One region of the Brevibacillus sp. SAFN-007a genome, then DNA from elsewhere that is predicted to be linked to it. Evidence: riboswitches for the same ligand, from Rfam matches in the RefSeq annotation. Region 1 holds a riboswitch; the other holds the start of a gene.

Region 1 (3,957 bases):
TCCGAAAAGCAAGGATAAATCACGCCGACCGTTTGCGGCTGCAGCCCGAGAATCGCGAGCGCCATCGCCTCCGCCGCTCCGTTCGCAGGCAAAAGCCATTCCTCTGGCAACTGCAACCGCTCTGCCAACGCCCGGCGAAACTGGCGATGCCCAGGGTCCGGGTAACGCAGCACGGCAGACAGCGAGGCCAACAGCATCTCGCGCACGCTGTCCGGCATGCCCAGCGGGTTGATATTGGCACTAAAATCAAGAAATTGGCCCGGCTCCATCCCAAAGCGGTCCGCTGCCGTCAACAAATCTCCACCGTGGCCGTACGCTTCCAGCACATTCATCAAAACTCTACCCCCAGCACCGCTGGTATTCCTTCCTCGTAGTAATGCTTGATCGGCTTCATCTCTGTCACCAGATCGGCCATGTCGATGATTTCCTGCTTGGCGCTCCGCCCCGTCACGACCAGATGCACATGGCTCGGCCTGTTTTGAATCGCTTCCAAAACGTCCGCGAGCGGCAGCACGTCCGCAATGGGAAAACGGTCGATCGCCAGCGCATTGTTCAGCTCGTCGAGAATGACGACGTCGTACTCGCCCGAAGCGAGCTTTTCCCGGGCGTATGCCCACGCCTCCTTCAGCGCCGCCCGATGCTCCTCCGGCGTCTTCGTCCAGGTGAAACCTACGCCTTTTTGCACGATTTCAATGCCCAGCCTGTCGAAGACGAGTTTTTCTCCGTACGTGCGCTCCGGCGACTTGATGAACTGGATCATGATAACCTTCTTGCCTCGTCCAGTCGCCCGCACAGCCAGCCCCACCGCTGCTGTTGTCTTTCCTTTGCCGTCTCCGGTGTAGACCAAAAACAGGCCCCGCTTGTTGCCCAAGTACGGTCACCCCCCAAATAAATGGTAGGCCCCGTTGCCCATCCCTCATCATTTTCGGAGGCACAGCGCTCCAAAAATGCAGGGTAGGCTCCGTTGCCGATTCAACTGTTTTCCCTCGCTTCGTGATTGACCTGACGGAAACAAGGAGGAGTTAGCCGTTTTGCCCCCTGTTTCGCGTTCCGTGTACAAAAAAACGCCTTGTTTCCCCAAACCTCCAAGGAAAACAAAGCGCGGATAGCCGACTGCAACAATCCTCACCTCATCCTTTGACCCGAAGGAAATCAGTGTACACATCAAAACAGGCAGGTCTCCTGGCTCAAGGATCATCGCCCTTCTTCCTCCTTCCCGCACGCTGGCGTGCAGTGGATGGCGCCGTTGCCCAGAAGAAGAGCTCCTCTTTTACAGTGGCGGGACCGCGTTGGCTTTTCACCAAACTTCCCTTTTAACCTCGCTTTCGCAAGCTGCCGCTCGCAAAAAACAAGGACCTGTTTTTCTACGCTATTCAAATGTCGTTCGTTTCCATGACCATGGCTTGTTTTAATAATAGCAAATGCTCCCAGGGATTCAAGCAAAAGCTGCAATCCGGCAAAGAGCGAAGCTGAAAAGTAGTCGTTTCTTCACGGATGTTTCCTGCTCCCCTGCAACCTTGTCATCAGGCGGAGGCAGGCCGCCTTATTGTAAAATAGTACCGCACATCCTATAAAATGCCGCGAGGAAAAACACAGATGAAAAAAATGCAGCAGGTCGGCCTGCTGACCTTTCTGCTCAGCGCCGCCCCCTTCTCTTTTGCCCAGTCCGCTCCGCACATCCAGGTAGCCGTAAACGGAGAGTACGTCACCTTTCCCGACACCCAGCCCTACGTAGACCCAAGCACGCAGCGCACCATGGTTCCCGCCCGGTTTGTCGCGGAAAAGCTCGGCCTTGGCATGCAGTGGCACCCACAGACGAGCCAGATGACGCTCCGGAAAGAACCGAACACCATTCAGTTGACCATCGGCCAGGACTACGCGCTGGTCAACGGCAAAAAGGTACGCTTCGACGCCCCGGCCGTCCTCCGCAACAACCGCACGATGGTTCCGCTCCGCTTCATCAGCGAGCTGTTTGACGCCCGGATCGAGTGGCTGGCCGAGCGCAACCTGGTCGCGATCACCACTTCCGGCCATGCGAGTGCAATCCCTCCGGCCTCTGTGCCGCCTGCTCCCGACAGCACCTGGCAACATCGGCGCAGCACGTGGCTTTGGGATGCCAGCCTGCTCTACACCCAGCAAGAGCAGATTATCCAGTTTGCCAGCGAGCATCAATTGAGCGCGATCTACCTGCAAATCGACCGGGACATCCCGCCGACTGTCTACCAGCAGTTCATCCGCAAGGCGCAGGAAAAGCAAATCGCCGTAGAAGCGCTGGAAGGCCGTCCCCAATGGTCTTTTCCTGCAAGCCATGGCGAGCTCAAGGCGTTTATCAACTGGGTCCGCGCGTACAACGCCTCGGTCGCCGCGCAAGAGCGGTTCGCCGGACTGCACTTTGACATTGAGCCGTACATTTTGCCGGAATGGAAGTCAAATCGCGACAAAATCGTGCAAAGCTGGATGGACACGGTTCGCCTGATCGAAAAAGACAGGCGGGCAAGCGGGCTTACGCTCACGCTCGACATCCCGTTTTGGCTCCATCAGGTCAAGGTTCCGGGCACGAATTACAGCTTGAGCGCCTGGATGCTGGAAAAGGCAGATGCGGTAGTCATCATGGACTACCGCAATGTCGCACTGGGCCAGGACGGGATCATTGCCAACGCTCATCCGATTTTGCGGGAAGCGGCCACGCTGAAAAAGCAGGTGATCGTCGCCGTAGAGACGGCTCCCAGCAACGAAGGCCCCCACACGAGCTTTCACGCGCTGCCGCTCCAGACGATGAAAACCGAGTTGCAGGTAGCACAGGAACATCTCGGGCGTTATGCGAGCTTTGCCGGCTTTGCGATTCACGATTACAACCATTGGGTCAGGCTAAAGCAGGGCGGTTCCTGATTCCCCCGCCTGTCGCTGCGCTTTTCGTTAAAATAATTTTCATTTGATATTGATTATAAATATCATTCGTGATAATTTGGTACCAGACCTATTTTTCGAAAAACAGGAAAGAGGAGATACACGATGAGCGCACGCATTGGCCTTCCCGCCCCCGATTTTACAATGGACACGGTAACGTTTGAAAACGGCTTCCCTGTTCCGAAAAGCCTGGTAGATTACCGCGGCAAATGGCTGCTGTTGTTCTTTTATCCATTTGATTTCTCCAAAGTCTGCCCCACCGAAATCCTCAGCCTGAATCGGCGAATCAAGGAGTTTGCCGCTCTGAACGTCGAGGTGCTCGGAGTGAGTGGCGACAGTATTCATACACACAAAGCCTGGATGAGAGCGAGTGACGGAATCGGCCCGCTGTCCTTCCCGCTGGCTTCGGACTACAGCAAAGAAGCTACCATCAGCTACGGCGTGCTGGACGAAGCCACCAAAGCGCCGCTGCGCGCCAGCTTCATCATCGACCCGGAGGGCATTCTGCAGTATTCGGTCATTTCCAACTCCAAAGTAGGCAGAAGCGTGGACGAGACACTGCGTGTCATCGAAGCCCTGCAATCCGGCGGCCTGTGCCCGATGGATTGGAAGCCGGGACAAAAAACGATTTCGTAACGATTGTCTCCCCGGTAATAAGACCTCGGTCGCGCAAGCAGATGCATGAGCATCGGCTCCGGCCGATTTTTTTATCTGCATCCCTCCTCGTGCCTTGAAACGTTCTTCCCTCCCGCTCGTCAAAGGGATATACGGATCAAATATGTAGTGGGGTGACTGGAATGAACATCAAACGTACTTTCATGGTTCTGTCTACTCTCGGCTATCTTGCGCTTTCCATGACGAACCAGGCTGTTGCAGCGACTTCTTCGTTTACGGACGTGAACGACGTAGCCGCGAAAGAAAAAATTATCTCTTTGCAGCAGAGAGGAATTTTGCACGGGGTAAACGACAAGCAGTTCATGCCGGACGCTACGGTTACGGCTGCCCAAGGAATCCAGTTGATCGTCAATGCTCTTGGCTTAGATATCGACA
Region 2 (3,957 bases), on a different contig from region 1:
GGAGATGGCCGAGCAATTGTTGCCCGGAGAAGACGCTGACATCGCGGTGTTTCTGGAGCGCGGCTTGAAGCAGGAGGGCGTGCAGCTGCATCTGGCAAGCCGTGTGGAGGCACTCGATCGGACGAACAGGCTGGCGCGTATCCGTACTCCGGAAGGCGTCAGGGAACTCACGGCAGATGCCGTCCTGGTCGCGATCGGAAGAAAGCCGCGGCTGGACGGACTTTTGCTAGAGCGGGCCGGGGTGCAAGCGACAGCGCGCGGGATCGAGGTAAACGAGCGCTTGCAGACGAGCCAGCCGCATATTTATGCCGCAGGGGATGCGCGCGGAACGATTCAGCTTGCCCACGTAGCTTTTCACGAAGGCGAGGTCGCTGCCCGCCAGGCGTGCGGCGAGGAAGCGATCCTCAACCTGCGGGCTGTACCCCGCTGCATGTATACCTCCCCGGAGGTGGCTTCTGTCGGGCTGACAGAGCGACAGGCCAGAGAACGATACGAAGGGCTGCTCGTCGGCGAGTTTTCTTTTTCGGCCAACGGCAAGGCGATGATTGTGCAGGAAGCCGCAGGCAAAGTAAAAGTGCTGGTCGAGCCAACGTACCACGAGATCGTCGGCGTGACGCTGGTCGGCCCTCTGGCAACAGAGTTGATCGGGCAAGCCGCGCTGCTCCTGCATGCGGAAATGACAGCAGATGCGATGGAGAGCTTTATCGCCCCCCATCCTACGCTATCGGAAGTGCTGCTGGAGGCGGTTCGCGGCGCGTTGGGACATGCGATTCACGGATAACGCTACAATCCGAGGAACGGCGGTTCATGGCTGGGGTGTGGTTTCGTTCGGGATTTGGCAGCAGCCATGCATGAAAAGCCATCCTATGTTACAATGAGCCGAAATGGGATGGAGGTATAAAAAAACATGAGTACATTGCCAAACTGCCCCAAATGTCATTCCGCGTACACGTACGAGGATGGAAGCATGCTCATTTGTCCGGAATGCAGCTACGAGTGGACATTGCAGGCACAAGCCGAGGACAGCGGTGAAAAAGTAATCAAGGACGCCAACGGAAATGTCCTGCAAGACGGCGATACGGTCACGGTCATCAAAGACCTGAAAGTAAAAGGGAGTTCGATGGTCGTGAAAATCGGCACAAAGGTCAAAAACATTCGCCTGGTGGACGGCGACCACGATATCGATTGCAAGATCGACGGGTTGGGTGCGATGAAACTGAAATCAGCGTTCGTGAAAAAAGTGTAGAAGCGTCAGGCCAGCTTTCCGAGAGAAGCTGGCTTTCTAGCACCCATTATATAGAAAAGAAACCGATTGTTAATTTTCTGAATAGATGTTATATTCAGGGCAAACTAAATACGTGTACAAACAGGTGCAGATAGCGTTATCTGCTTAAAAGGGAAGTACGGTTAGAATCCGACGCTGTCCCGCAACTGTAATTGGGAGCGATTCGAAGATGCCACTGTTTTCGCCAGCCGAAAATGGGAAGGTTCGAAAAGCGATGAACATAAGCCAGGAGACCTGCCTGTTTGAGCACAACATCAATACCTACGAGGATAGGGGGTGTTAAGTGCGAAATGGATGGGCGTGTTTTTGATTTTGACAATCGGCATGCTTATTTCGGTATTCATTCGCCTCTTAACAACTTCTGCAGAAGTTGTTTTTTTTGTGCGGATTTTCAGGAGGGTACGTGACGGATGAATGACTTTAGGTTTGGGACAGTCGAGTATTGTACCAACGATTTTCAGACGTGCATAATGAACAACTTGACGATAGAGAATCCGAGCGTGATCAAAGCCCATTACACGAAATGAAAGGGCGAGATTATCCGGCGATAGCCACTCCCTGATAGAAGGCAAGAGCATGACGAGCGTTGCGCGGGCAATGGCGTGCATCACGCACAGCGAGAGGGGAAGCATGGCGGAAGGGCTGGAAATAGAATGGCAAAAATTTGCCGAGCTGTTCGCGACAGCCGATGCCAAAGAAGGGATTCAAGCGTTCATTGAGAAGCGAAAGCCGCATTTTACTCATTCCTGAAAAGGAGGATTCCATGACAAACGACGTGCTGTTTTCCGTTGGCGACAATGGCCTGGCTACGATCACGCTAAACCGGCCGCAAGCGATCAATTCGCTTACGCACGACATGGTTTTGGCTATCGGGCAACGACTGCGTGAATGGGCGGGCAAGGAGAACGTCCGCCTCGTGGTCATAAAAGGAGAAGGGACAAAAGGCTTTTGCGCAGGCGGGGATATAAAAGCGCTGTACGAGGCGAATACAGGTGCGGAAGCGCTGGAAAAAGCCGTTCGCTTTTTTGCGGACGAGTACCAAGTGGACCAGATGGTTTACGCGTTCGGCAAACCGATCGTCGCTGTACTCGACGGAGTGGTGATGGGAGGCGGAGTCGGGTTGACTTACGGAGCCAGCCACAGAATCGTGACCGAGCGCACGAAATGGTCCATGCCGGAAATGAATATTGGCTTTTTCCCGGACGTAGGCGCCGCGTATTTTCTGAACAAGGCACCTGGATATGTCGGCCGATACCTCGCTTTGACCGCTGCTGTCATTCAGGCTCCCGATGTGCTGTACAGCCAGGCGGCGGACGTGTACATGGCCAGCGAGCGGCTGAAAGCGTTTCTTGGCGAGCTGGAACAAAAAGATTGGACGGGAGAAAAGGCGGCGGTGGAGCTGGACCCGTTGATTCAGGCGTATGCGGAAACGCCAGCAGGCGAGGGACAGCTTGCCGCTCTGCGCGAATCGATTGACCGTCACTTTGCGTTTGCCACGATCGAGGAAATCCTTGCCTCCCTGGAAGCAGAGGAGAGCGAGTTTGCCGCGAAAACAAAAGCCGCTATTCTGGAGAAGTCGCCCAGCTCCCTGAAAGTCACCTTGAAACAACTGGTCGATGGCGAAAACAAAACAAGGGAAGAATGCTTTGCGACAGACCTTGTACTTGCGCAAAACTTTATGCGGCATCCCGATTTTTTTGAAGGGGTTCGCTCGGTTCTCATTGATAGGGACCGTTCTCCCCGCTATACGTACCGTACTTTGGGCGATGTTTCGGAAGAGTTGGTGGAACGATTTTTTCGGGCGAGCGACAGTGTGACTTCTTCGTAACACAAACGAGCAGGGCAGCCAAAACAGCCGACGATGCATGTACGGCTGTTTTGGCTTTCGTTGTTCTGGCAAGTGCTATTTTCTATTCTGTAATAATCTATAATAAAAGGACATAAATATAGCCGTCCGCGAAGGCAGCAACGGTTTGGGGAAAAGGCGAAGGGGACAAGCTGGCAAGCGGAAGAGGCGACACCAGCCTGAAGCCAAAAGGAGGCGGACGAATGAAGAAGGAAGAGTGCCGGGAGCGATGGATGAGCCGCGTGCTGGAAGGCATCGTGGAGACGTCGCGCGATCATCTGCTCATCACGGACCCGGAAGGCTATATTCAGCTAGTCGGGGATTCGTCCTACGAAATGTACGGGATCGGCAAAGATGAACTGCTGGGCAAAAACGTCATCGAGCTGGAAAAAGAGAAAGTATTCTCGCCATCCGTTACGCGTAAGGTGATGGATACGAAGACGCCGCAGACGATGATGCAGGAAATTCCCGGGGGCAGAAAGCTGATGGTGACGGCCTATCCGCTGTGGAATGCCGATGGTAGCATGCATTCCGTCATCAGCTATTCGCACGATTTAACGGAAATTTTGGAATTGAAGCGTCGTTACGAGAGCCTGACGGAGCAATTGAAGCAGTTTGAGTCAGAGATCGAAGAGCTGCGCGAGAAAAACCAGGAGGGCTTCGTGGCCGTCAGTCAGCCGATGCGCGACATTGACCGCCTCATCAAAAAGGTGGCGATGGTTGACTCCACCGTGCTTATTCTTGGGGAATCCGGCGTCGGCAAAAACGTCATCGCCAGGGAGATTCACCGCAACAGTCGGCGAGCAGGCGGGCAGTTCGTGGAAAT

Evidence for each region. Region 1 has a riboswitch for cobalamin ahead of cobO (cob(I)yrinic acid a,c-diamide adenosyltransferase). Riboswitches for the same ligand answer to the same signal wherever they lie in the genome.
Region 2: linked by a shared signal. The riboswitch ahead of ACTHO6_RS03805 (enoyl-CoA hydratase-related protein) and the one ahead of cobO (cob(I)yrinic acid a,c-diamide adenosyltransferase) in region 1 are both predicted to bind cobalamin.

Annotation. Positions count from the first base shown of each region.
Region 1 is NZ_JBQCKK010000010.1:103,216-107,172, forward strand. It holds gene cobD (threonine-phosphate decarboxylase CobD) at 1-332, opposite strand, end outside; gene cobO (cob(I)yrinic acid a,c-diamide adenosyltransferase) at 332-871, opposite strand; cobalamin riboswitch at 1,156-1,375, opposite strand; gene ACTHO6_RS12840 (copper amine oxidase N-terminal domain-containing protein) at 1,597-2,889, shown strand; gene ACTHO6_RS12845 (peroxiredoxin) at 3,013-3,543, shown strand; gene ACTHO6_RS12850 (S-layer homology domain-containing protein) at 3,705-3,957, shown strand, end outside.
Region 2 is NZ_JBQCKK010000002.1:68,493-72,449, forward strand. It holds gene lpdA (dihydrolipoyl dehydrogenase) at 1-781, shown strand, start outside; gene ACTHO6_RS03800 (zinc ribbon domain-containing protein YjdM) at 908-1,246, shown strand; cobalamin riboswitch at 1,352-1,541, shown strand; gene ACTHO6_RS03805 (enoyl-CoA hydratase-related protein) at 1,862-2,035, shown strand; gene ACTHO6_RS03810 (enoyl-CoA hydratase/isomerase family protein) at 2,049-3,113, shown strand; gene ACTHO6_RS03815 (sigma-54 interaction domain-containing protein) at 3,335-3,957, shown strand, end outside.